Regions from separate parts of the Arthrobacter sp. NPDC093139 genome, predicted to be linked through region 1. Evidence: predicted binding sites of a transcription regulator. Region 1 holds the regulator's gene; each other region holds the start of a gene.
What was found. The regulator LexA, encoded in region 1, represses DNA repair genes until DNA is damaged. The targets are predictions, from matches to a motif close to TCGAACANNTGTTCGA.

Region 2: the regulator LexA is predicted to act here: its motif matches at 3,810-3,825, upstream of ACIP90_RS00605 (LexA family protein).
Region 3: the regulator LexA is predicted to act here: its motif matches at 6,290-6,305, upstream of ACIP90_RS01250 (DUF6504 family protein).

Annotation. Positions count from the first base shown of each region.
Region 1 covers NZ_JBIVOO010000003.1:45,763-53,623, forward strand. The annotation lists gene ACIP90_RS06125 (histidinol-phosphate transaminase) at 1-844, opposite strand, end outside; gene ACIP90_RS06130 (LysM peptidoglycan-binding domain-containing protein) at 922-1,353, opposite strand; gene lexA (transcriptional repressor LexA) at 1,674-2,423, shown strand; gene ACIP90_RS06140 (ATP-dependent DNA helicase) at 2,491-4,545, opposite strand; gene hflX (GTPase HflX) at 4,538-6,115, opposite strand; gene ACIP90_RS06150 (class I SAM-dependent methyltransferase) at 6,470-7,084, shown strand; gene dapF (diaminopimelate epimerase) at 7,065-7,861, opposite strand, start outside.
Region 2 covers NZ_JBIVOO010000001.1:120,647-128,507, forward strand. The annotation lists gene ACIP90_RS00585 (GntR family transcriptional regulator) at 1-645, shown strand, start outside; gene ACIP90_RS00590 (hypothetical protein) at 1,309-1,593, opposite strand; gene ACIP90_RS00595 (hypothetical protein) at 1,603-1,983, opposite strand; gene ACIP90_RS00600 (Y-family DNA polymerase) at 2,025-3,305, opposite strand; gene ACIP90_RS00605 (LexA family protein) at 3,365-3,796, opposite strand; gene ACIP90_RS00610 (helix-turn-helix domain-containing protein) at 3,964-4,212, shown strand; gene ACIP90_RS00615 (endonuclease NucS domain-containing protein) at 4,813-5,034, shown strand; gene ACIP90_RS00620 (hypothetical protein) at 5,174-5,737, shown strand; gene ACIP90_RS00625 (hypothetical protein) at 5,775-6,065, shown strand; gene ACIP90_RS00630 (endonuclease/exonuclease/phosphatase family protein) at 6,110-7,054, opposite strand; gene ACIP90_RS00635 (hypothetical protein) at 7,151-7,606, opposite strand; gene ACIP90_RS00640 (hypothetical protein) at 7,647-7,861, shown strand, end outside.
Region 3 covers NZ_JBIVOO010000001.1:221,422-229,282, forward strand. The annotation lists gene ACIP90_RS01200 (thioesterase family protein) at 171-974, shown strand; gene ACIP90_RS01205 (DUF2177 family protein) at 903-1,250, opposite strand; gene ACIP90_RS01210 (biotin/lipoate A/B protein ligase family protein) at 1,249-1,995, shown strand; gene ACIP90_RS01215 (LysE/ArgO family amino acid transporter) at 2,285-2,899, opposite strand; gene ACIP90_RS01220 (LysR family transcriptional regulator ArgP) at 2,978-3,859, shown strand; gene ACIP90_RS01225 (mycoredoxin) at 3,866-4,123, opposite strand; gene ACIP90_RS01230 (SOS response-associated peptidase) at 4,228-4,977, shown strand; gene ACIP90_RS01235 (VOC family protein) at 4,987-5,406, opposite strand; gene ACIP90_RS01240 (chorismate mutase) at 5,421-5,747, shown strand; gene ACIP90_RS01245 (hypothetical protein) at 5,823-6,209, opposite strand; gene ACIP90_RS01250 (DUF6504 family protein) at 6,353-6,694, shown strand; gene ACIP90_RS01255 (DNA polymerase III subunit alpha) at 6,691-7,861, shown strand, end outside.

The DNA.
Region 1 (7,861 bases):
CAGCCATGAGCGCCTCGCGGTGCCGCAGCGCGGCCAATGCGGTGGCCTGGGTGACGGCGGACAGGTGGTACGGGAGACGGACAAGGCGCAGGGCGTCTGCCACCTCGGGGGCGGCGGCCATGTATCCAAGACGGGCGCCCGCCAGGGCGAAGGCCTTGCTCATGGTCCGGGACACAATGAGCCGCTCCCGCCCTGGCAACAGGGTAAGCGCGCTGGGAGTGCCGTCGTGGGCGAACTCGTGGTACGCCTCGTCGACGATGACGATGGTCTGGCTGGATTCGCCGGCCTCATAGACGGCTTCCACGACGTCCAGTCCCAGGCCGGTACCGGTGGGGTTGTTTGGTGAGCACAGGAACACGACGTTTGGCCGCAGCTCCCGGACCTGGCGGGCCGCGGACTCGGCGCTCAGGCCATAGTCCTCCGCGCGCTGTCCGACGATGTATTCCGTATCTGTTCCGCTGGCCAGCAACGGGTACATGGAGTACGTGGGCGGGAATCCGAGGGCCGTTCGGCCCGGCCCGCCGAACGCCTGGAGTATCTGCTGGAGGACTTCGTTGGAGCCGTTGGCCGCCCAGATGTTGTCGGCGGAGAGGCCGTGGCCCAGGTATTCCGCCAGGGCCTCCCGGAGTTCGGTGAATTCCCGGTCGGGATAGCGGTTGAGTCCCGCCGCAGCCTCAGCGACGGCCTCAGATATCGCGGCCCTGACATCGGCCGGCACACCGTGGGTGTTCTCATTGACGTTGAGCAGGATCGGCACCTCGAGCTGCGGCGCCCCGTAAGGCGTCAGCCCCCGCAGATTGGTGCGCAGGGGAAGTCGGTTCAGTCGCTCAAGCTGGTCAGTCACTTGGACAGTTTAAGTGCCCCGGGCGGCGAGCGGGAAACTGTGACGGGTCAGGCCGACCGGCCGAGACGGATCGGTACCTATTTGGACGGGACGAACAGCTGCTGTCCCGGCATGACCTTGCCGTTGTCCAGGTTGTTCAGCTGGACAATATCCGCGATGACGTCGCGCGGATCCCTGGCCGGGTCCACGCTGCCGGCAATGGCCCACAGCGATTCCCCTGGCTGCACCGTTACGGAGACGGTCTCCGTCACCGACAGACCGCTGGCGGTATCGGCAGCTTTGGCCGGCGAGTTGAGCAGGCCCGCGAGTGACAGGAGCAGCGCTGCCAGAAGCACCAGCGGCAGTCCGATCAGGACGATCCGCCCCCGGCGGGTGAGCCGCAGGCGCGGCGGCTTGCTTTCCGGCCCGCTTGGCCGCCCGCCGCCATGCAGTCCTTCGGGACCTTGCTGGCTCTCGGAGCTGCGGCGCTTCTCGGGACGGTAATGGTGACCTGCTGTTGTAGCTGACATGAACTGAGCCCTCCTGGACCATTCTGTGCTGCCCGTGTGCCCGGCCCGCCGGACATACGCCCGGATCTTCGAATAACCGGGCTGCTTCGCAGCGGAACTAGAACACATGTTCGAACTTTGCTTCTCCATTTTTAGCACCTATCAACGAACAAAGTCGAGACTCGCTAGAACAAATGTTTGAAAAAGCCTTATGGCTGGCCTACGTTTGAAACAAAGAACAACCACTTCTGCAGTTGATCAGCAGGGTCTGACATTTCAGGCCGGATGTTCCCGGCAACTGCAGCCACGCAAGCCGGGAGGAACGAAAGGCGTTGGCGAACATGGCAGCACAAGCCTCCGAGGGCAAAGCTACCCAGCGCAGCCAGCGGTCCCGGACAGCACCCAAGGGACTCACTGTCCGCCAGAAGAAGATCCTGGAAACCATCCAGCGCTCGGTCAATGACAACGGATACCCTCCCTCCATGCGGGAGATCGGGGACACGGTTGGCCTCGCCAGCCTGTCCAGCGTCACCCACCAGCTCTCACAGCTGGAGAAGCTCGGATACCTGCGGCGCGATCCCAAACGTCCCCGGGCCATGGAGGTCCTCATGCCCCTGACGCTCGATGCCGGGGTCCCAAAATCCGCAGGCGCCGAGAAGGAAGCCAGGCTGCACAGCGTGGGCGGTGCCCCTGTTACGGAGTTGCCCAGCGCCACAGACACGGCGCTCGTTCCGCTGGTGGGCCGGATCGCAGCCGGCGGTCCCATCCTCGCCGACCAGTTGGTGGAGGACCTCATGCCGCTGCCCCGCCAGCTCGTCGGCCACGGGGAACTGTTCATGCTGAGAGTCGCCGGGGACTCCATGGTGGACGCTGCGATCTGCGACGGAGACTGGGTGGTGGTGCGGCGTCAAAGTGACGCGGCCAACGGCGATATCGTGGCCGCGCTGCTGGACGACGAAGCAACCGTCAAGACCTTCCGGCAGCGGGACGGCCACACCTGGCTGCTTCCCCAGAACACCCAGTACGAGCCCATCCTGGGCGACCACGCCGTGGTCATGGGCAAGGTCGTGTCCGTCCTGCGTTCGCTGTAGGCCACAGCCCGCTTTCGCTTCCGGCCGGTTTGGGTTCCGGCCCGCTTGCAAGTCAGCGAGTCCAGGGCTACCGCGCTCCGGCGAGCCTTTCCAGCGCCGCCACGGCGATCTTGCGGTCCGTCGTGGGCCAGAACGGCGGGAGCGCCGCGCGGAGAAACCCGCCGTAGCGCTCGGTCGAAAGGCGCGAATCCAGCACTGCCACCACGCCCTTGTCATCCGTGGACCGGATGAGGCGCCCGGCGCCCTGCGCCAGACGGATCGCGGCATGGGTGGCCGACACAGACATGAAACCGTTGCCGCCTGCCTGGGCCACGGCTCGGGAGCGTGCCGTCATCAGGGGGTCGTCTGGCCGCGGGAACGGAATCCTGTCGATGACCACCAGCCGGCAGGAACCACCGGGAACATCAACACCCTGCCACAGGGACATGGTGCCGAACAGGCAGGTGTCGGGTTCGTCGGCGAACTGCTTCACCAGCGCGGTCATGGTTGAGTCGCCTTGGCAGAGCACGCTGACGTCCAGGCGGGGGCGCAGCGCCTCGGCGGCATCCTCGGCGGCCCGGCGGGACGAGAACAGGCACAGCGCTCCCCCGCCGGAGGCGCGGATCAGCGTTTCCAGTTCGTCGAGCGCTTCTGGCGAGGTCCCCCTGCCCGGCTTGGGCAGGTGCCCCGCCACGTACAGGATGCCCTGCTTCGGGTAGTCGAAGGGGGACCCCACGTCCACGCCCGTCCAGCTTGGGGCGCCTTCACCCAGGAGACCGAGTCCGCCTGCGGCGGGTTCGAACGCGGAGCCGATTGCCAGCGTGGCGGAGGTCAGGACCACGGTGTGGCCTTCGAACAGGCCCTCCCGGAGGCGCCCGGCAACACTCAGGGGTGCAATGTTGATCAGCGCGGGCTGCGTGTCGTCGGGTGCCGAATAGCCCTGCTGCGGGTCAAAGGTGCTGTTCCGCGAAAACCACACGACCTCGCGGTTCTCGCGCGCGGCGAGCAGCCGTTCACACAGCTCCATGATGACGAGGAGGCGGGACCGCGCGAGCTGCCGCCCGCCGTCGACCGCGTTGTTGCTGTCCCCTTTTGAATCTGACAGCGCCGCCCGGCACGCCTCGCGAAGCTGGTCCACACAGTCGAGCTGCTCCGCGTTGAGTCCGTTCGGAAGCAGCCCGCTGGGAACGCCGGTGAGGGCAAGTTCAAGGTTGGCTGCGGCGTTGTTGAGGGCATCCACGGTAATGCCTGTGTGCTTGCGGGCGCCCGAGGCTGCGGCATGCACCATGGCGACAGACAACTGCCCGGAAACAGCGCCGGTGACGCGGTCCTGGAGCTCGTGGGCCTCGTCCACCACCACAACGTCGTACTCCGGCAGCACGGCAAGGCCCTCGAAGGCGCTGACGGCGAGCATGGCATGGTTGGTCACCACGACATCGGCCTCAGCCGCTTCGTGCCGGGCCAGTTCACTGAAGCACTCCTCGGCGAGGGGACACTTCTGCGCGCCGAGGCACTCCATGGATGTAACAGAGACCTGCCTCCAGGCACGGTCGGTCACCCCCGGGAGGAGTTCGTCGCGGTCCCCCGTGGCGGTCTTTTCCGCCCATTCGCGGAGCCGGACCACCTCTTTGCCGAGCTGCGACGACGGTCCGCCCATCGCGGCGGCGAAGTGCGGGACGCTGGTGTCCTCGCCCAGCGAAAAGAGCTGCCCTTCGGAGGGCTCCTCGGACGGGAACCCGCCTTCGAGCTTATGCCGGCACACGTAGTTGGCGCGGCCTTTGACGAGGGCCACCTTCACCGGCCTGTCCAGCGCCGGGGTGATGTTCTTCAGCAACCGCGGAAGGTCCCGGCCCACGATCTGTGTCTGCAGCGCCAGGGTGGCGGTGGAGACGAGGGTGGGCTTGTCGCTCTCGAGCGAATGGGCGATCAGCGGGATCAGGTAGGCCAGCGACTTTCCGGTGCCCGTACCCGCCTGGACCAGCAGGTGGTCGCCGGTTTCAATCGCCCGCGCCACCTGACGCGCCATCTCGTGCTGGCCGGTGCGGCTTTGTCCGCCCATGGCGGCCACGGCACGGTCGAGGAGCCCGATGACGAACTCCTCGCCGCCCGTGGCACCGGCGGGCTTTTCGGCCTGCTCAGTCATTGCTGATGAAGGATTCCAGTTCAGCCGCGAGGCCTTCCCGGACCATGACGACGGCGCGGGTGCCGCCCTCTTCGTGATCCATGCTCAGGATCTCTGCGTCGGAGTCGTGGAGTTTGCTGATAAGGTCGCCGCGGTGGTACGGCACCAGCAGTTCCAGCTTGACGTTCGGCCGCGGGATTCCGTCACTGATCGCCTTCAGCAGTTCCTGGATTCCCTGGCCGGTCCGGGCGGACACCACAACGTGGCGCGGTTCGCGCTGCTTGAGCCGCTCCACGACGAACGGATCGGCGGCGTCGGCCTTGTTGAGCACGATGATCTCGGGCACCTTGCGGGCGTCCACTTCGGAGAACACCGAGCGCACGGCGGCGATCTGGCCCTCCGGATCAGGGTGGGAGACGTCCACCACGTGCAGGATGAGGTCCGCGTCCGCCACCTCCTCGAGTGTGGACCGGAATGCCTCCACGAGCTGCGTGGGAAGGGACCGGACAAAGCCGACAGTATCAGCCAGGGTGTAGCCCAACCCGTCTGCCGTCTCCGCCTTGCGGACCGTGGGATCCAGCGTGGCGAACAGGGCGTTCTCCACCAGGACTCCGGCGTCGGTGAGCCGGTTCAGCAGGGAGGACTTGCCCGCGTTCGTGTACCCCGCGATGGCCACAGAAGGAACTGCATTCCGACGGCGGTTGGCCCGCTTGGTCTCGCGTGCCGGCTTCATTGCGGCGATCTCGCGGCGCAGCTTCGCCATCCGCGTGCGGATCCGGCGCCGGTCCAGTTCGATCTTCGTTTCACCAGGACCACGTGAGCCCATGCCGGCACCTGCGCCGCCCACCTGGCCGCCGGCCTGGCGGGACATCGATTCGCCCCAGCCGCGGAGGCGCGGGAGCAGGTATTCGAGCTGCGCCAGCTCCACCTGCGCCTTGCCCTCGCGGCTCTTCGCGTGCTGCGCGAAGATGTCAAGAATGAGGGCGGTGCGGTCGATGACCTTGACCTTGACGATGTCTTCCAGTCCGCGGCGCTGCGACGGCGCGAGCTCGGCATCCACCACCACGGTGTCCGCACCGGTGGACATCACCACGTCCTTGAGCTCCAGGGCCTTGCCCGAACCGAGGAACGTGCCGGGATCCGGCTTCGCCCGGCGCTGGACCAGCCCGTCGAGAACTTCCGATCCCGCGGTTTCCGCAAGCGCAGCGAGTTCCCGCAGGGAGTTCTCGGCGTCGGCCAGGGTGCCTTCGGTCCACAGCCCGGCCAGGACCACGCGCTCCAGGCGCAACTGCCGGTACTCGACTTCGGTGACGTCTTCGAGTTCCGTGGACAGCCCGGCCGTGCGGCGCAGGGCCCGGCGTTCCTCGAGATCCTGCTGGTCGCCGTCGAACGTGCTGTGTTCCTCGTCAAGCCGCGAGATGGCCTGCGCCTGGCCAAAGACGGCCTTGCTACCGGCTCCAGCGCCGTTGGCAGCAGCGGCGTTCCGTGCCGGGACGTCTTTGGAGAGAATCCGGTCGATGACAGCTTGGATTTCCTCGGGACTCATGTCCTGGGCTGCTGGCTCGGATCCGGAATTGTGCTGACTGGTCATGGTCTCCTTAAAAGGTTCTGCATCTTCAGAATAGTGCTGATTGTTGCCCTTGGCTGCGGTATTCGCGCTGGGCTGACGGCGAGGGGTCATGAGGGCTCCTGAAATGCCGACGGCGCACAGACCGGAGCGGCAGGAAGTGGACTGATTGAGTGTGGTTGTGCGCGCTCCGGGCGGAAGGTGGTACACCTGCATCGCAACGGGAAGCGCGCGGCCGGCGCCACGGCTGGAAGCCTGCGGCGGAGAATACCGGCTACTCAAAGATCAGGAACATGCCTTCCAGCGTAGCAGATGCGGACCATCCGGTTTCCCATCCCGTTTCCCATCCGGGTGGTAGGCCCACTAATCTGGCCAGTTATGGAGTCTGCCCACTATTTCAGCGCCTCGCCCGCCGGGCCGTTCACCCGCAAGCCGCTCACCGTGGAACTGGCCGGCGAAACGCGCAGGCTGCAGACCTCCTCCGGCATCTTCAGCCCGGACGGCATCGACAAGGGCACTGCTGTTCTGCTCGCGGAGGTCCCCGCCCCCGCTCCTCAGGGAAACCTGCTGGACATCGGCTGCGGCTGGGGTCCCATCGCCCTGACCATGGCGCTGCGGGCGCCGCACGCCCACGTGTATGCGGTGGACGTCAACGAACGCTGTATCGCTCTCACCAACGAGAACGCCGCGCTGCTGGGGCTTGCCAATGTCACGGCCAGCACGCCCGAGGCCGTGGATCCTGAGTTGCGCTTCGACACCATCTGGTCCAATCCGCCGATCCGGATTGGGAAGGATGAATTGCACTCACTGCTGCTGCTGTGGCTGCCCCGTCTCGCGCCGGGAGGTTCAGCCTGGCTGGTGGTGCAGAAGAACCTGGGATCCGACTCGCTTCAGCGCTGGCTCGCGGAGGCGCTTGACGACTCGTTTGCGGTGACCCGCGAGAGCACGTCCAAGTCCTTCCGCATCCTGCGGGTCAGGAAAGCGTCCCGCTAGCAACGATCGTTGCGGGCCCGCTCAGTTCCACATGCTCGTGGCCGTCTGCCACGGTAAAGAATTTAACGCCGACGACGCCGCCCGGCACTTTGACGTGCCAGGCGTCCGGTGCACCCTGGCCCGCCCAGTGACGGATTGCCACGGCGGCGGCACACGCGCCGGTGCCGCACGACTGCGTTTCACCGACGCCGCGCTCGTGCACGCGCATGGTCACTGTGCCGACTCCGTCGTGGACCAGCGGCTCGGACGGGACAACGAATTCGACGTTGGTGCCGTGGGCCGGCTTGGGGTCGACGTGGGGTGCAGTGAAGAGCCTCGTGGCTTCCAGCTCGGACAGTTCGGCCAGCGCCACGACGGTGTGCGGGTTTCCCATGCTGACTGACAGTGCCGGCCGCGGCACTTCCAGGCCGTCGGCAGTGACCAGGGAGTCCATGGCGCGGGCTGCTGCTTCGGCGGGGAAGATGAACTCCCACGGGCCCATGTCCACGGCGTAGCCGTCGGCCGTGCGGACGATGGTTTTCACGCCGCCGCGCGTGCCGATGGTCAGTGAGCCGCCCTCCGGGAGTTCCGCAAGCCCCTCCGCGAGGAGGAAGTGGACGAAGACCCGGACGCCGTTGCCGCACATCTCAGACAGCGAGCCATCGCCGTTGCGGTAGTCCATGAACCACTCTGCGTTGGGATGTTCGGTCAGGAGCCGGCGGCCCTCGTCGAGGAGACGCGAGGGGACGGCCCGGATGAGCCCGTCCCCGCCGATGCCGCGGTGGCGGTCGCACAGCT
Region 2 (7,861 bases), on a different contig from region 1:
CGGAAAGTGACCGCCGATCTCATCGCGGAATATTTGCGCGACCGGATCCTCGACGGAACCTTCGCTCCGTCAACGAGTATCAATGAGGTCCAGCTCGCAGCCCAGCTCGAGATCAGCCGCGGACCGGTCCGTGAAGCAGTTCAACGGCTGGTGCAGGAGGGGTTACTCGTCAGCACACGCAACCGCGGGACATCAGTGGTGGAGCTTGGGCCCGAGGACATCGAGGACGTCTACACGGCGCGCGCCGCCATTGAACGGGAAGCAGGCCGGCTCGTGCTCAGGGGTGACACGACGGAGCTGACCGCAGAGCTTGATGCGCTCCTGGCTCGCATGTTCCACGCTTTGGAAAACAATAAATGGCAGGACGTTGCCACGGCGGACTTGAAGTTCCATCAAACCATCGTGCAGGCGACAGGCAGCCCCAGGCTGACAAGAATGTTTTCCACGCTGGCCGCCGAAACGCTTCTCTGCCTACGGGAATTCCAGAACGTTTTTGAACGGAAGGAAACCATCCTGGAGCAGCACAGACGGCTCCGTGACCTTATCCAGGCCCGGGACGAGGAAGGCTATCTCGCCGAAATCGAATGGCACCTTAAGAACTCCATCGTGACGCTGGAAGCCGCGCGTAAACAGCGCGACTCCTGATCCCGCCGGTGAAGCGCCGAACCTCAGACGTCCTCGGCCTACACCCCCGGGCGGCGCCGGAAAGCCACATCCGCGCCGGCACGAAACGTGTGACGCGTGGCCGCGCTAACCCCTGCATGCAAGCAGCTCACTTCCGTCGTCCACACAACATCGGAGGCGGACGCACCGGCCCCGGGGAGGGCGCCGTAAGAAGCAGCAACCCCGTAGAAACTTCCTCGCGACACGGTCAGCGGCGAGTGGACCGACACTGCCCTTGGACTCGATGGAAACCATGCCAGGCCGCGGACGAACTTTCACGAAGGCTCGAGAATTGGAGCAACGACGAACGTGGGGTCGAGCTGAATCCTGGGTGGTCCTGAATGAAGTCGACATACTCAGACAAGTGAGCGACACCTGTCGCGCACTGCTAACTGCACTCTCACCAGGCTAAAGGTCAGCACGGAGGCGCTTCACGCCAACAGAATACCGGTTCTGTCCTTTCCGTGCCGCGACCACAAAGAGGCCCCGTTAGTGTCGCGGATCGCGACACACCTGTACCCGTCCCACTTGGCCTCAAACGCTAACGTTCCTGGCAGAGCGCCCGCCCGTGGCATCTTCGTGACCGCTCTGGCCAGAGCGACAGTCACCGGTGGGGCGAGCCCAGCCGGCAGTCCCGCGCCGACTCTAGAGCCCATCATCGAGGCCTTCGAGGGTGTCGACCTCGACCGCGTCCAGCAGGTCAGAGGTGTTGTTCCCGGTGATCCTGGCCAGTTCGTCGAGGGCGATGAACCCAGTCCTCGCGAGGGCGATGGCCAGCTCCGCCAAATACTCACCCCCGTTGCGCTGCACGAGGTCGTCCAGGACCGCTTGCATGCCTCCGGTGAGCTCGGTGGGGCCTTCGGCTTCCTCGGCGGCGATGCGCAGCAGCGTTAGTGCTGCCAGGCGAGGGTCGTCGTAGATCAGTCCCATGGCCCCACACTACGCAGCGGCGTCCTCACTGTCAGTGATGGCCTCCAGAAGCCACTGCTCAGAGAGCGGGTCGCGGCGCAGCTGGAAGGTCCGCAGCGGGGCCGCGGTGCTGTCGCGGACCTGGACGCGCCAGTGTCCGACGCTGACCAGGTCCCCGGAGCCGATGGCGGCTCGTGTGCCGGTGTGCCACCAGTCGCAGCGTTCGAACCAGTGCACGGTTTCGGCGGCGACCGCCCAGATCTGTCCGTCGTGGCGGACAGCCAGGGGAGTTCCGGCGGCGGTGAACCGCACGTGCACCGGCACGCCAGGCTTGGGCGCCGCGGTTGTGGGCGCGGTCTTGGGTGTGGGGTGGGCAGGGCTGGTGGTGGTGCGTTCGTGGGTGATGGTCATTCGTGTGTCTTTCGGGTTGGTGCTGGTCGTGGGGGTGTTTGTTAGGCGGCTTTGACGAGGGGGAGTTCGTCCCAGTGGGTGGTGTAGCGGGGGGAGAGCATGTCGCGTTTCATGGTCCAGTCGAGGCCTGTTTTGATGCCGGCGTGGCCCAGGCCGATGGCGCCGCGGCCGTACCGGCGGGTGACGTCTTCGAGGAGGGCGCCGATGTGGCGTTCCTCGTGCGGGTTTTCGAAAGGCTCGAGCAGGGATTGGTTGCCGGTGGGACGCAGGTCGGTGACCATGATCCCTGCGCGGGCGTATTTGAGGCCTTCCTGGATGGCGGGCAGCAGCGCGTGCGCGGCGCGGGTGAGCAGGACCGGGTCCGCGGTCGGCATCGGCAGTGCCACGCACACGGACGGGTAGGAGGCCTGGTGCTGGTTGTAGTGGGAGGTCCCGGCGAACGCGGTAAGGACCTTGGCCTGCAGCCCGTGTTTTCCCAGCCGTGCGCTGGCCTGCTGGCCGTAGACGGACAAGACCTGCCGGAGCCCGGCCCGGGTGGTGACGGGCGTGGCGAAGGAGCGGGAGAAGATCAGCTGATCCCGGCCGATGCGTTCTTCCTCCATCGGGATGCACGGGGTGCCCTGCAGTTCCAGGACGGTGCGCATCATGACCACGGAGAACTTGTCCCGGATCGCGACCGGATCCGCGGCGGTGAGATCTTCGATCGTGTGGATGCCGATCGCGTTCAGGCGTTTGGTCAGCCGGCCGGCGACGCCCCAGATCTCCTCCACGGACAGCCGCCCCAGCAGCGCCTCCCGCACAGGGGCGGGGACGGAGTCCCAGTGGCAGACCCCGCCGAAGGCGGGGTTATGCTTGGCCCACTTGTTGCACAGTTTCGCCAGGGTTTTGGTGGGGGCGATCCCGACGCAGACCGGCACGCCGACGTGCCGGCGGACCGCGGCTTTCATGGCCCGGCCCAGCGCCAGCAGCTCGACGGGGGAGCCTTTGACGCCGAGGAAGGCCTCGTCGATGCTGTAGACCTCGAGCCAGGCCGAGTACCGGCCCAGCAGCTCCATCACCCGGGCGCTGATGTCCCCGTAGAGCTCGTAGTTGGACGAGAGCGCGACCAGGCCCCATTCCTTGGCCCGCGGGGCGAGTTTGAACCAGGGTTCGCCCATCGGGATGCCCAGGGCCTTCGCTTCGGGGGAGCGGGTCACCGCGCATCCGTCGTTGTTGGAGAGCACCACCACCGGCCGGCCCTCCAGCGACGGATCGAAGGCACGCTCGGCCGAGGCGTAGAAGCAGTTCACATCTACATGGGCGATCTGCGGCATCCGCCGCATCACCGCCGGCCTAGACATCGCATCCCCCAGCGCAAAAGTGCGCGCCAGGCTTGGGGCTCTTAGACATGGTGCAGGCACCTGGTGGCCACGCCCCAAACGGTCAGCTCCGACAGTGCGGGGACCCGGATGTCCGGGTATTTGGGGTTCTCCGCCTGCAGCACCACCCCGTCCGGGGTGATGCGCAGACGCTTGATGGTCAGTTCCCCGTCCAGGACGGCGACGACGACCGAGCCGTCGGCGGGTTCCAGGGCCCGGTTGACGATCAGTTCATCCCCGTCGCTGATCCCGGCGCCCTCCATCGAGTCCCCGGTCACCCGCACCACGTAGGTGCTGGTGATGTCCTTGATCAGATGCTGGTTCAGGTCGATCCGGCCGTCAAAGTAGTCCTGCGCCGGGGACGGGTACCCGGCCGCGACCGGCACCGGGGAGACCAGCACCGACAACAACGAGGCACCCGCATCTATCACCCGGGGACCAATAACAACGCCCATGACACACCTTTATTCGAATATATGTTCGATAATTAAGTGTAGCCCCAGGGGCTGACAACGTCTTTCGCGGGCCACTCCGACCGCGATATTCGGCTACGGGCGCCATTTCGGGGTAACGCGCTTGCTCTGGGCCTGGGGCCACTGCAGACCCCACATAGGATGAAGCGGTGACCGACGAACACAAGAAGCGCCGCTTCCTGACCATCGAGCAGGCCGCGGAGGAGCTGAATGTCTCCGACAGCCAGATCCGGGCCCTGCTAAAAACGGGCGAGTTGCGGGGCATCCAGGTCGGCGGCCGCGGAGTGTGGCGCATCGGGGCCACCGACCTCGAAGACTTCATAACTGACGCGTACCGGCGCACCGCCGAGCGTATTGCCACAGGTGAGTTGAAAGATGGCGGGGGCCCCGAAGATTAGCCGGTGTGAAAGCCCATCCATCCGCTGTGTGTAGCGGCGACTAATATCTGGCCGGGCCAAGGCGCCCATCCGAAATCGTCGTTTTTCTACCCCACTGAGATCCGAGGACAACGTTGGATACCGCTGAATGGGCTCTTGAGCTAACCGACACTTTGACACACTCGGGTCATGGACTAGCGCAGGTGACAGTGGCAGCCTTCCGGGATGTGGCGTACAGGGACGAAGTAATTGAAGCAGCCACGATCGTCACGGCGGCTGCGGGCTGGCCACTCTACGAACTCTCAGCAAGGAGCGTGGAGCCCGACCCGGCAGTATTGCCTGAATTGGGTTTCGTTATTCTGCGCGACGTAGACGCGCCCCTTCCAATGGCCGTTCCCGTGCTCATAGGCGCCTTCCAGCATCTTGTGCAAAGAGATCTCCCTGTCGGGCTGCTCGTTGTTGCGACGACGCGAGGGATCAGGGCGCTTCGACTCCATCAGGGCCTGGGTTTTCTCAGCCGTGCGGAAACCCTTACCCAAGCCTGAGCCTGTGGCGGGGTTCCGTGACCGGGTCCCCGTCGGCACCACCCTTGCATCGACTACGAGCATATGGGCTGCGACCATGAGAACCACCGGCCAGCAGTACCTGACCGATACCGGTCCGATGGGCATCCTCGCGATCAGCAAGGACCGCAGCCGGCTGCTGGTCGTCGAGCTGAAGCGTGGTCGAGCCAATGACTCCGTCGTCGGTCAGATCCAGTGCTACATGGGCTACGTCCAGGAGGCCCCGCTCGAATCCGGGCAGTCCGTCCAGGGCGTCATCATCGCCAAGAGGATGACCTGAAGATCCGTCGCGCGCTTTCCATGGCCCGGAACATCCGGTTCATGAAGTACCGTGTCGAATTCCATCTGGAGTCCGCGGGATAAGGAAGCTTACGGGTCGGGCCTATGCCGCTTTCTGCCGTAGGGCCTAGGATGCAGGCATGGCAGGGGAGGCGCTCAGGCCTGCCCCGCGGGGCAGGTGGGAAAAGATCCTGCCACGGTCCCTTGGGCTGCTGGTCTTCCTGGCCACGTCGACGTCCAGCCTTCTCCGTGAGAACTTCGGGTTTTGGGAGGCGACGACGATGTCCTTCGGTGCCTTTGGTTTGGGCGCCTTCCTGCTTGCCCGGCTCGCGGCTCCGCAGCGGAAGGAACGTCTGGCACATGATGCAGAACGGGGAATCATCGAGTGCGCTATCCGCTATCCGGATTCCCACCCGGGTTCCATCCGCCGCCTGTGGCTGCCCGGGTTCGCCGAAGTGAGCCGCGGGACGGTCAGGTTCCAGCCGGATCTTGTCGGTGAAGGTGACCCGGCCGGTACGATCAGGCCGTTCTTCGATGTCATCTTCAAGGGCCCGGTAGAGCCGCCGGCCAAGAGGCCCGCGGAGGTGAAGCGAGGCTGGAGCATCGTCGCCTTGGAAACGGACGAGGGCGTGCTGCATCTGGCGGCCGGTGATGCCGCCTTGAAGCTGCTTGAAGAACGGCTCGGGGGCCCACAGTCAGCCTGATCTGTTCCGAGCTTTGTCAATGTCTTACGCTCGGCTTATGGCAGAGGCTGAAGGGCGCAAGCGGCTGCAGCCGAGGATGACCCGGGGTGGCTTCCGCGTTCAGTTCGTCCTGTGGTCGATCATCGCTGGGCTGCAGCTGGTGATAGTGGTTGGGAATCTTCTAATGGGGATTGTCTGGGATCTGGGGGACTACTTATCGCTCGTCCTGCTATTCCTGTCCGTTACCTATCTCGCGTTCCTGTTGTACCTTCGCCATCATGATGGCCGCTTCTGGGACGAGGAAGAGGCTATTAGGGCTGATTGGGACCGTCGGGGTCGGGCGCTGTAGCCAGTAGAAAAGAGCACCGCACGGCGGCACAAGCAGTGGCCAGGCTATCCCTCGGTAAGCCGGAATTCGGTCCAAAGCGGGTAGTGGTCGGAAATCCGCCAGGAGATTTCGTTCTTCGTCAGCCCGGTCATCACGTGCGGGATGAAGTCGAAGGATCCGGCGCGCTGGTTGTAGGTGATGCCGTCCAGCAGCGGGGTGCCGTCGGGTTCGGAAAACCAGGCGATCTGGTCGTAGAAGTTGTTGGCTCCGCTGTCGTCGAAGATGGTCCGCGGCACCGTGTTCAGCTCCGTGGGCGGCCACAGCCCGGTGGCGACGAAGGCCTCGTAGAGCGGGTCGCCGATGCGGTCCAAATTGAAGTCACCCAGGACCATCAGGTTGTGGTTCCAGTCGTTGGGCCGGTCCGCCCACGCCCGCATCCACTGCGCGAAGGCTGTGACTTCGGGAAGCCGCTCGGCGGCGTTCTTGCCCCACAGGACGTGGACGGAGGCGAGGGTGAATTCCGTACCGTTGCGGCTGAAACCGGCGAAGTATGGGGTGCGGGCGAATTGCCGGGCCGGGTCGCTCCCGAGGGCCGGCAGGACGATTTCCCCGACCAGTCCGGAGGGCTGGACCCGGTCGCTGTCGTACAGGAAGGCGAGGCGCTCCGCATTGCCAGCGGAACCTTCGGTGACGTCGGAGGCAATCACCCGCCAGGCCGGGCCGAGCCGCTCGAGCAGGAACCGCAGCGCCTTGGTGCTGCGCCTGGCCTCCTGCAGGGCGACGACGTCGAACCGGGAGATGACCTCGGCGATGCACGCCACCGCATGCCAGTCCCGTTTGGGGGAGTCCCTTGGCCCGGCCGCCCATTTCGCGGTGACATCGCCGAACGCCCGAACGTTCCAGGTCGCGACCAGAAGGTTGGTGTCTGTTCTGGCCGGGATGGTCGCGTCCAAGGCCCGCGAGAGCCTGGCCAGGCCCTGGGTGACGGAAGCCGGGGGAGCGGTAGTCATGGGTCCCATCGAATCACGTTGACTTTCGCCGGCCCCGTAGGCAGGCAGAAGGTCCCCTGATCTTCATTTCGAGGTCACCGAAAACCCTATCCCCATTCAGGGTCCCGTTCGCCACCGCCGTACCAGAAAGACTAGCCAGACGGTGCAGGCGATCGGCAGCACAAGCGACCCCGGCTCGCCCTGTATCGCCCCGACGGCGTAAACGATCCAGGTCACCGCGGCCAGGGCGCCCGTGACGATCAGTACTTTGCGGGTGACTTGGATCGAAGGCAGGTCGGCACCTTCGGCGCGGAGTTGGCGGGCTTCGAGCACGGCTGCCCGGATGAGAGGTACGAAGATCGCGGCCATGATTGCGGCGACCAGCAGTGAACGCCACGGCTCAGTAACTCCCAGCCCCTCCAGTCCGTACCCCACGACGGAGCCCAACAGTATGAACCAGAACAACGCCCAGCCTGCCAGGCGCCTGCGTTTCGGCGGCATGCCCTCGAGCGAATCCGGCGGCCAGGACTGCCACTCGTACTTGTTGCCGTCGTTGCCTGCCCCCGTGGCCATAGCCATAGGGTAGCCGTGTTCCGACTGCTACAGTCACGGCATGGTCAGGTGGCGTAAACCCAAGGCACTCAGCAAGGAAGACCTCAGCTACGCACGCTCCTGGATGATCTTCTTTGCCATCCTCAACCTCGGCAACGCGTCCCTGACCATCTCCGAGCATCAGTCCGAAAGCCGCGTTCCGCTGAGCGCATGGGGATCGCTGGCCATCTCTCTTTTGAGCATCCTGACCGCGGCCTACTACCAGAAGCGTCTGGA
Region 3 (7,861 bases), on a different contig from region 1:
TTACCGCCCGCCGGCTGCCCGCCGCGGGCATGCCTCTGGATGTTCGGTGGAGACCTCGGGGACCCCAATATTGGTGCGTCGGAGGTGAACGAGGCATCCCTGACGGTGGCATTGGGGGAGCTCGCGGTAGGGTGATCGCAGATTCGTTTACTGTGTCGAAAGGGTCAACGTTGACTGCTGCACTGCCGGAACTCGCGGACGGCGATTTCTATTACCAGGACCTGGGTGGGGGGCACTTCCGCTCCACGATTCACGCGCAGGGTGCCTGGAACGAGCATGAACAGCACATGGCGCCGGCCTCCGGGCTGCTCGCCGACCGGTTGGAACGACATGAGCCGCGCGGCGACATGCGGATGGCACGCCTCAGCTACGAAATCCTGGGCTTGATTCCCGGCGGCGAGTTCCAGGTCGTCACCACGACACTGCGCCCCGGCAGGACCATCGAACTCCTGCAGGCAGAACTGGTGGCCGCCGGACGCGTCATCATCCGGGCCACGGCCTGGCGGATGATCACCAGCGACACCTCCGCGGTGGCCGCAATCGAGGACGCTGACATTCCGTCACCCCACGACTGCAAACCCTACGATGGCGCCAGCGTCTGGCCCGGCGGATACATCCGCTCACTGGAGATGAGGGTGGCCGACGGACACCGTCCCGGCGCCGGCAAGGTGTGGCTGCGCACCGACCATCCGCTGACAGATGCCTTGGACAGCACCGACATGGCCCGGCTGATTGGCCTGGTGGATACTGCGAACGGCATCGCCGCCCGGGTGCCGCCGGGCAAGGACAGCTATTCCTTTCCCAACCTGGACCTGCAGATCCACATGTATCGCCGGCCGGAGGGCGAATGGCTGGGGCTCGACAACGCGGTCTCTTTCGGAGCCGATGGCATCGGGCTCACCTCAACCGTGCTGCACGACATGGCAGGGCCCTTCGGCCGCGCGGAGCAGATCCTGACGCTGCGGAAAAGCTGACGCCCCGGAAGTCGGATCCCGCGGCGGGCACCGTAGCCGACGGCGCTCAGCCAGCTGCCGCCGTCGAGCGCCGGGCGCCACGAAGAAGACGATCCCGGCGATGTAAATCACGTAGAAAGCGACGGCGTACCCTAGATTGGGCCGTTGGGCCAGCAGGTCGCCGATGTGGCCGCGGTAAAACGGGTTCAAGAGCTTGAGCCATACGGCGTCGATCACGGCGAAGGCGGCTGCCACGACCAGGAACTGCAGTATGACCACAAGGGAGCTTAGCAACATGCACCAGGCCGGGGCCGGAGCACCGACGCTGACCGTCGTTCGCCAGCACGATTCGCTGGGCGCCGCCCGGGACCTCGACTTCGGAATCGAACTGCTGGGCCTGGCGAAGACGGGGAGGGTCGGCCCCACGCTCAGGCTGTACCGTCCGACCCCGACGGTTGCCTTCGGCCAGCGCGACACGCATCTTCCCGGGTTCGAAGCCGCGGCGCAGGCGTGCCGGGAGCAGGGCTTCGAGCCCCTGATCCGCAAGGCCGGCGGTCGGGCGGCCGCCTACCACCAGGGGACCCTGATCGTCGACCACGTGGAGCCGCACGCTGATGCGATCGCCGGAGCCAAGGGCAGGTTTGCGTTCTTTGGCGAGATGCTGGCGGAAGCCCTGCGAAGCACCGGAGTGCCGGCTGCAGTCGGCGAGATCCCGGGGGAATACTGCCCGGGCGAGTTCAGCGTCCATGGAACCCACCCGGACGACTCCGCGCACCGGGTCAAGCTCGTGGGCACCGCCCAGCGCGTGGTCTCAGGAGGGTGGCTGTTCAGCTCCGTCATCGTAGTGGAAAACTCCGCGCCTCTCCGCAGTGTCCTCACGGCCAGTTACGGCGCACTCGGCCTGGACTGGGACCCCGCCACAGCCGGTGCCATTGACGACCTTGTGCCCCACCTGGACGTGCAGTCCATCGAGGACGCCGTGATCAGCACGTACAGTGGCTACGCACCCCTGGCGTACGACGAGTTCAGCAGCCTCCAGTAACAGTTCAGCAGCCTGCAGTGGTTGTCAGGACTCTGCGGCCGGGACTATTCCGTCGCTGCCGGTATCTGGCAGACCATCAGGACGTTGCCGTCGGGGTCCCGGAAGTTAAACCACTGGTCCTCCTTGACCTCTGTAAGTTCCACGCCACGGTCCTTCATGAATTCGTGCGCGGCGTGACGTGGGTTGCGACTGTGCCTGGACCTGCGGTTTTTGACTCCGGGTTTGAACTGTAGTGCGGAGCGGAAAATACTGCCAGAGCAACGCGCCCCGAACCTGATGGTCGACGGGCCTACGGAATAACCAGGAACGCGGCCAGTGCCAGCATCAGGAGGGCGATGGCGCCATCGAGGACCCGCCAGGCTCCGGGGCGCGCGAACACCGGGGCCAGGAACCGTGCCCCGAAGCCGAGAAGGGCGAACCAGAGCGTGCTTCCCGCGATCGCTCCCCAGGCAAACGGCCAGCGGCCTTCAGGGCCGTGGTCGGCTGCGAGCGATCCCAGGAGCACTACGGTGTCCAGGTACACGTGCGGGTTCAGCCAGGTCAGTGCGACGGCGGTTCCAACCGCTGCGGCCAGCGTGTTCCGGGAAGACGTGGCGGCTGCGCTCAAGCCGCTTGGCTTCAAGGCGCGCCGGGCTGCGAAAAGGGCGTAGGCAAGCAGAAAAGCTGCGCCTGCCCAGCGCACGATGACCAGGGCCAGCGGCGCCGCCTGGATGAGCGCGCCGACGCCGGCGACGCCCGCCGCAATCAAGACGGCATCGCTCGCGATGCACACCGCCACAATTGGCGCCAGGTGTTCGCGGCGCAGTCCTTGACGCAGGACGAAAGCGTTTTGCGCGCCAATGGCGACGATGAGGGACAGGCCCGCGCCGAAGCCGGTGACCAGGGCGCCGAGGGTCGAAGTAATTTCCACTTGCCTGACTCTAGGTCCCCGGGAATCATGAGTACAGCTAAAGTTTCTTACGTCAATTAAGGAAAACTTAAGATGGATGCCACTACAGAGCAGCTCAGGACGTTGGCTGCTGTGATCGATCACGGGACGTTTGACCGCGCCGCCGCGGCGCTGCATGTGACGTCGTCGGCCATCAGCCAGAGGGTCAAGGCGTTGGAGCAGCAGACCGGGAGGGTCCTGCTGCTCCGCACCAAGCCGGTCCGGCCAACGAAGTCCGGAAGCGTGGTGGTGCGCCTGGCGCGGCAGGTGGCATTGCTGGAAAGCGAGGCCATGGAAGAACTGGGCCTCGAGGGTGCAGGGTCCCGCCCGCGCATTCCGCTGGTAATCAACGCGGACTCCCTCGCCACCTGGGTGCTGCCGGCCTTGGCGGGTGTGGAGCGGGCCAGTTTCGAGATCAGCATCGATGACCAGGACTATTCCATCGAGCGCCTCCGGGAGGGGACGGCAATGGCCGCCATCACCTCAAACCGCGAGCCCGTGCAGGGCTGCACGGTCCGGCCGCTGGGCGTCATGCGCTACCGCGCTGTGGCGAGCCCTTCGTTTGCCGCGCAATGGCTGTCAGATGGTTTTACCGATGCGGCGTTGTCGCGGGCACCCCTGGTGGTGTTCAACCGCAAGGATGCCCTCCAGGACCGTTACCTCGAGGGCCGGCTGAAGCCCGGGGCCAGCTACCCGCCCCGTCACTACGTCCCGGCGTCGTCGGACTTCATGCGGGCGATCGAACTGGGGCTCGGGTGGGGAATGTTGCCGGATCTTCAGTCCAAGGGCCTTCTGGATGCAGGCACCCTAACGGTGCTGGATAAACGCGGGCATGTGGACGTTCCGCTGTACTGGCAGCAATGGTCCATAGAGTCGGCCACGCTCGCCCGGATCGCCGCTGCCCTGCAGCAGGCAGCGGCGGCCGGGCTGCGATGAGGGGCGCTATGCCGCGAGCCGGCTCTTGACCTCGGCGGCTGAAGGGTTCGTTGCGGCGCTGCCATCCGGGAACAGCACGGTGGGAACGGTGCGGTTGCCGCCGTTGATCTGCTCAACAAGTTCGGCCGTGCCGTCAACCTCTTCGATGTTGATCTCGGTATAGCCGATTCCCTGGGCATCCAGCTGCTTCTTGAGCCGGTTGCAGTAACCGCACCAGGTGGTGGAAAACATGGTGATGCTGCCGTCTTCGGGGGTGAAGTCCACGGAGAGCTCCTCAGGTATAGGTTCGTGCCTGTCAGTTTCGTTCAGTCAACGGTAACCCGTGAGCCGGTATTCCCCCGTTTGTGTTGCGATGGCATGCTGGTGCCATGTGTGGACGTTACGTAATGGCCAGGGCAGTCGGGGATCTGCTGGCCGAATTCGACGCCGGGCTTGAGAACGAAATGGAGATCCCGCCGTCGTGGAATCTTGCGCCCACGGATGGTGCGCCCATCGTCCTGGAACGGCTGATCGACGGCGCCACAGTCCGCCAGCTCCATGTAGCGCGGTGGGGACTCGTGCCGTCCTGGGCCAAAGACCCCGGCGTCGGGCCGAAGATGATCAATGCCAGGAGCGAAACGGTGCTCGAGAAGCCTGCATTCCGCAAGGCCGTGCAGTCCCGGCGCTGCGCAGTGCCGGCTGACGGCTATTACGAGTGGAAGCAGGGCGAAGGGCGACGCAAACAGCCGTACTACGTGCATCCCAAGGAGGGGCCGGGAATGGCCTTCGCGGGCCTCTATGAGTGGTGGAAGGACCCCTCCAAAGGGCAGGATGACCCGGGCCGGTGGATGCTTTCCATGTCGATCCTGACGGCGGATTCACCACCGGAGGGTGCCGAATCCACAGTATTCGGTGAGCTCACCTCGCTTCATGACCGTGTCCCGCTGCCCATGAGCCGGGACACCATGGCAGCATGGCTCGACCCGCAGGTCGACGACGCAGCCGGGCTGCTGGACCTGGTCCGCTCCGGGGTTAAGGACGAGGCCGCAGGCTGGCGGGTTGATTCGGTAGGGCCGGCCGTGGGCAACGTCAGGAACAATTCGCCGGAACTCATCGAGCCGGTGGAAGCACTCTTCTAGCGGGTCGCGTCACAGGCTGACCCGTCCGCCGTCGTCAACGGTCCACGTGGGGTTGAAGGCGATCTCCCACCTGAAACCGTCCGGATCGGCGAAGTAGCCCGTGTACCCTCCCCACGGCTGGGTCTTGGGGCTTGCCACGACAGTTGCGCCGGCAGATTCCGCCTGGGCCATCACCTCCTCGACTTCGGCAGCGCTTTTCACGTTGTGGCTGAGCGTGATGCATGGGACGGACGCGGGGGCATCCACGGCGGCTTCGGCCTGCATCTGCCTGGCGTCCCAGAGGGAGAACATGAGGCCATGGTTGGCCTGGATAAAGACCACTTCGGGGAATTCCCGGTGGACGGGCCAGCCGAGGCCCCCAACGTAGAAGCTGCGGGAGGCGGCCACGCTTCGCACTCCCAGGGAAATAAAATCGACTCGGGGCTGCATGGTTCGATACTGTCATGGACATGCCCACAAATCACGGAGACGATAAAAGCGCCCAGGCTGACAGGGAACAGCTCGCTGCTGTCCGGATCGCCGTGGACGAGGTTGATGACCAGATCGTCACGCTGATTGCGCGCCGCGAACGTCTGATCAGGATCGCGGGAACACTGAAGGGCGATGACGCCGAGGTCCGGGCTCCCGGCCGCGTGGAACGTGTGATTGAACATGTCCGCGCCGCTGCCGAGAAAAAGGAAATCGACCCGGACATCGTGGAAACCACCTACCGGGCCATGATTTCGAAGTTCATCGAGCTCGAGATGAAGATCCATAACGAGAACAACTGACCGGGCAGCAGGAGCTGCCGGCGGGACTTCGGGGCGACGGCGGGAATGGCCCCGATATTTTGCTGCCTTAGTTGCCTAGAGGGCTTCTTCCACCGGAACGCCGGACTGGAATTCCCGTCCGTCGGCCTCGCTGAAGGCTGACATGAGGTGGCCCTTCTCCAGTCCAAGCACCGTGCTCATGGGGAAGTTACCCGTTATGGTGCTGCCCGAATGCTCGACGCTCTTGACGTCAAAGTTTTCCTCGGTGCCGTCATGGCTGAACGAGTACATCGACACGGCCTCGCCGTTCATGAACTCAATTCCGAGCCTTCGCTGATGTGAATAGTCCGGAGTTGCTGCCACGAGCCCCACTACGAAGGCGCCCGATCCTGGAATATTGCCGTCAATATCAAATTTGGCCTCCAAGATGGTGTCTTTGGCGGCGATGCTTACGTGCTTCAGGAGTGCGTCATTGGAACTCATGGCTCCATCCTGCCCCTTGAGCCGCTGTCAGTCCACACCCATCTAGGTTTTGCCGGAGGCCAGGCGTAGACTGTAGTTATTCGAATACATATTCGAACCACCCTTCATCTGCAGCACCTTCATCTTGGTTTCCGGAGGCACCTATGGGCATGTTCAGCGAGTCCGTGGACGTTGCCTGCGGACCGGAAGGCCAGCCCGTGGAATTGCAGTGGGGCGGCCGGAGGTACACGGTCTGCGCCGAACCGGTTCACTGGTATGAACGCCGCCAGTGGTGGGCCGAGGAACAGCGGGCTCCACTGGGCAGTGGGCCCGGACTTGTGGATCACGAGATCTGGAGAGTTCAGGTAGCGCGCGTGGAACCCCCCTTGTCCGAAGAGGCCCCTGCTGCCCCTGAACACCTGACACTCGATCTGGTCCGGCATACCGGCAGCGGACGCTGGCGGCTGCTCCGGATCCACGACGCACTCCGGCATAAGACAGCATGAGCTTTACCCACCTGCACGTTTCCACCGCCTTCAGCGCCCACTACGGCGTTTCCTGGCCCGATGAACTCGCCCAGTCGGCGGCGGCCCAGGGTGCAACCGCCCTTGCCTGCACGGACAGGGACGGCCTGTACGGAACGGTCAAGCATCTGAAAGCCTGCATGGCTGCCGGCCTGGACCCGGTGGTCGGGGTGGACCTCGCCGTTTTCGACGACGAGGGAGATCTTCGCACCCAGCTTTCCGGCCGCGTAGTGGTGCTTGCGCACGGCCACAACAACGGGGCCGGCTACAAGGCGCTCTGCCGGTTGATTTCCGATGCCCATGCCCGCACCACGGGCAAGGCCGGGGGAGCGGTGCCGGCTGCAGTCACCCGGGCGGAACTGGCATCAAGGATTCTTGACCCGCACACCCTGAAGCCCGTGCTCAGCGTGCTGATCGGGCCGGATTCCGACGTCGGAAGGGCCATGGGCGGACGGCGTTACCTCCGGCCCCGCACGCTCTTCAAGAGCTGGCTGGATTCCCTGCCGCCCGGAAGCGTCGTCGCGGAGGTCGTCTCGCATCTCAGCGCCCCGGGAGAGCCCCTCAGCACCGCCCATGCCGTCCGCATGCTCAAGCTCGCACAGGAGTACAGTGTTCCGGCGGTCCTCACCAATGCAGTCCGTTATTGTGCCGAGGACGGTGCCGCCACGGCCGATGTCCTCGACTCCGCCCGGACCCTGAAGTCCCTCCCCGAACTCTCAGCCGCGCCACTGCTCCAGCCCAATGGGCAGGGCTGGCTGAAGTCCCCTGATCAGATGCTGCGGCTGGGCAAGGAAATTATTCACGCCGCCGGGTATGGGGCGGCGGATCTTCAGGTCCTGCTCGCGCAAACGGAGGCGCTCGCCGACCGCTGCAGGATGGATCCCGCCACGGACATGGGCTGGAAGCAGCCCGTCGTTCCGGAGGGCTCGGTGATCGGCATCGAAGGTGACCCCCTGGCGGAACTGGCCTTGAGGTGCGAGGCCGGCGTGGCCCGCCGCTTTCCGGGTATTTCCGGGAAGGCCGAGGCTGAAATGCGCAGCAGGCTGGATCACGAACTGAAGATCATAGCCAACCTCGGCTTCGCCTCCTATTTTCTGACGGTGGCCGAGGTATCGCGGATGATCCTGGACATGGGCGTGCGGGCCGCTG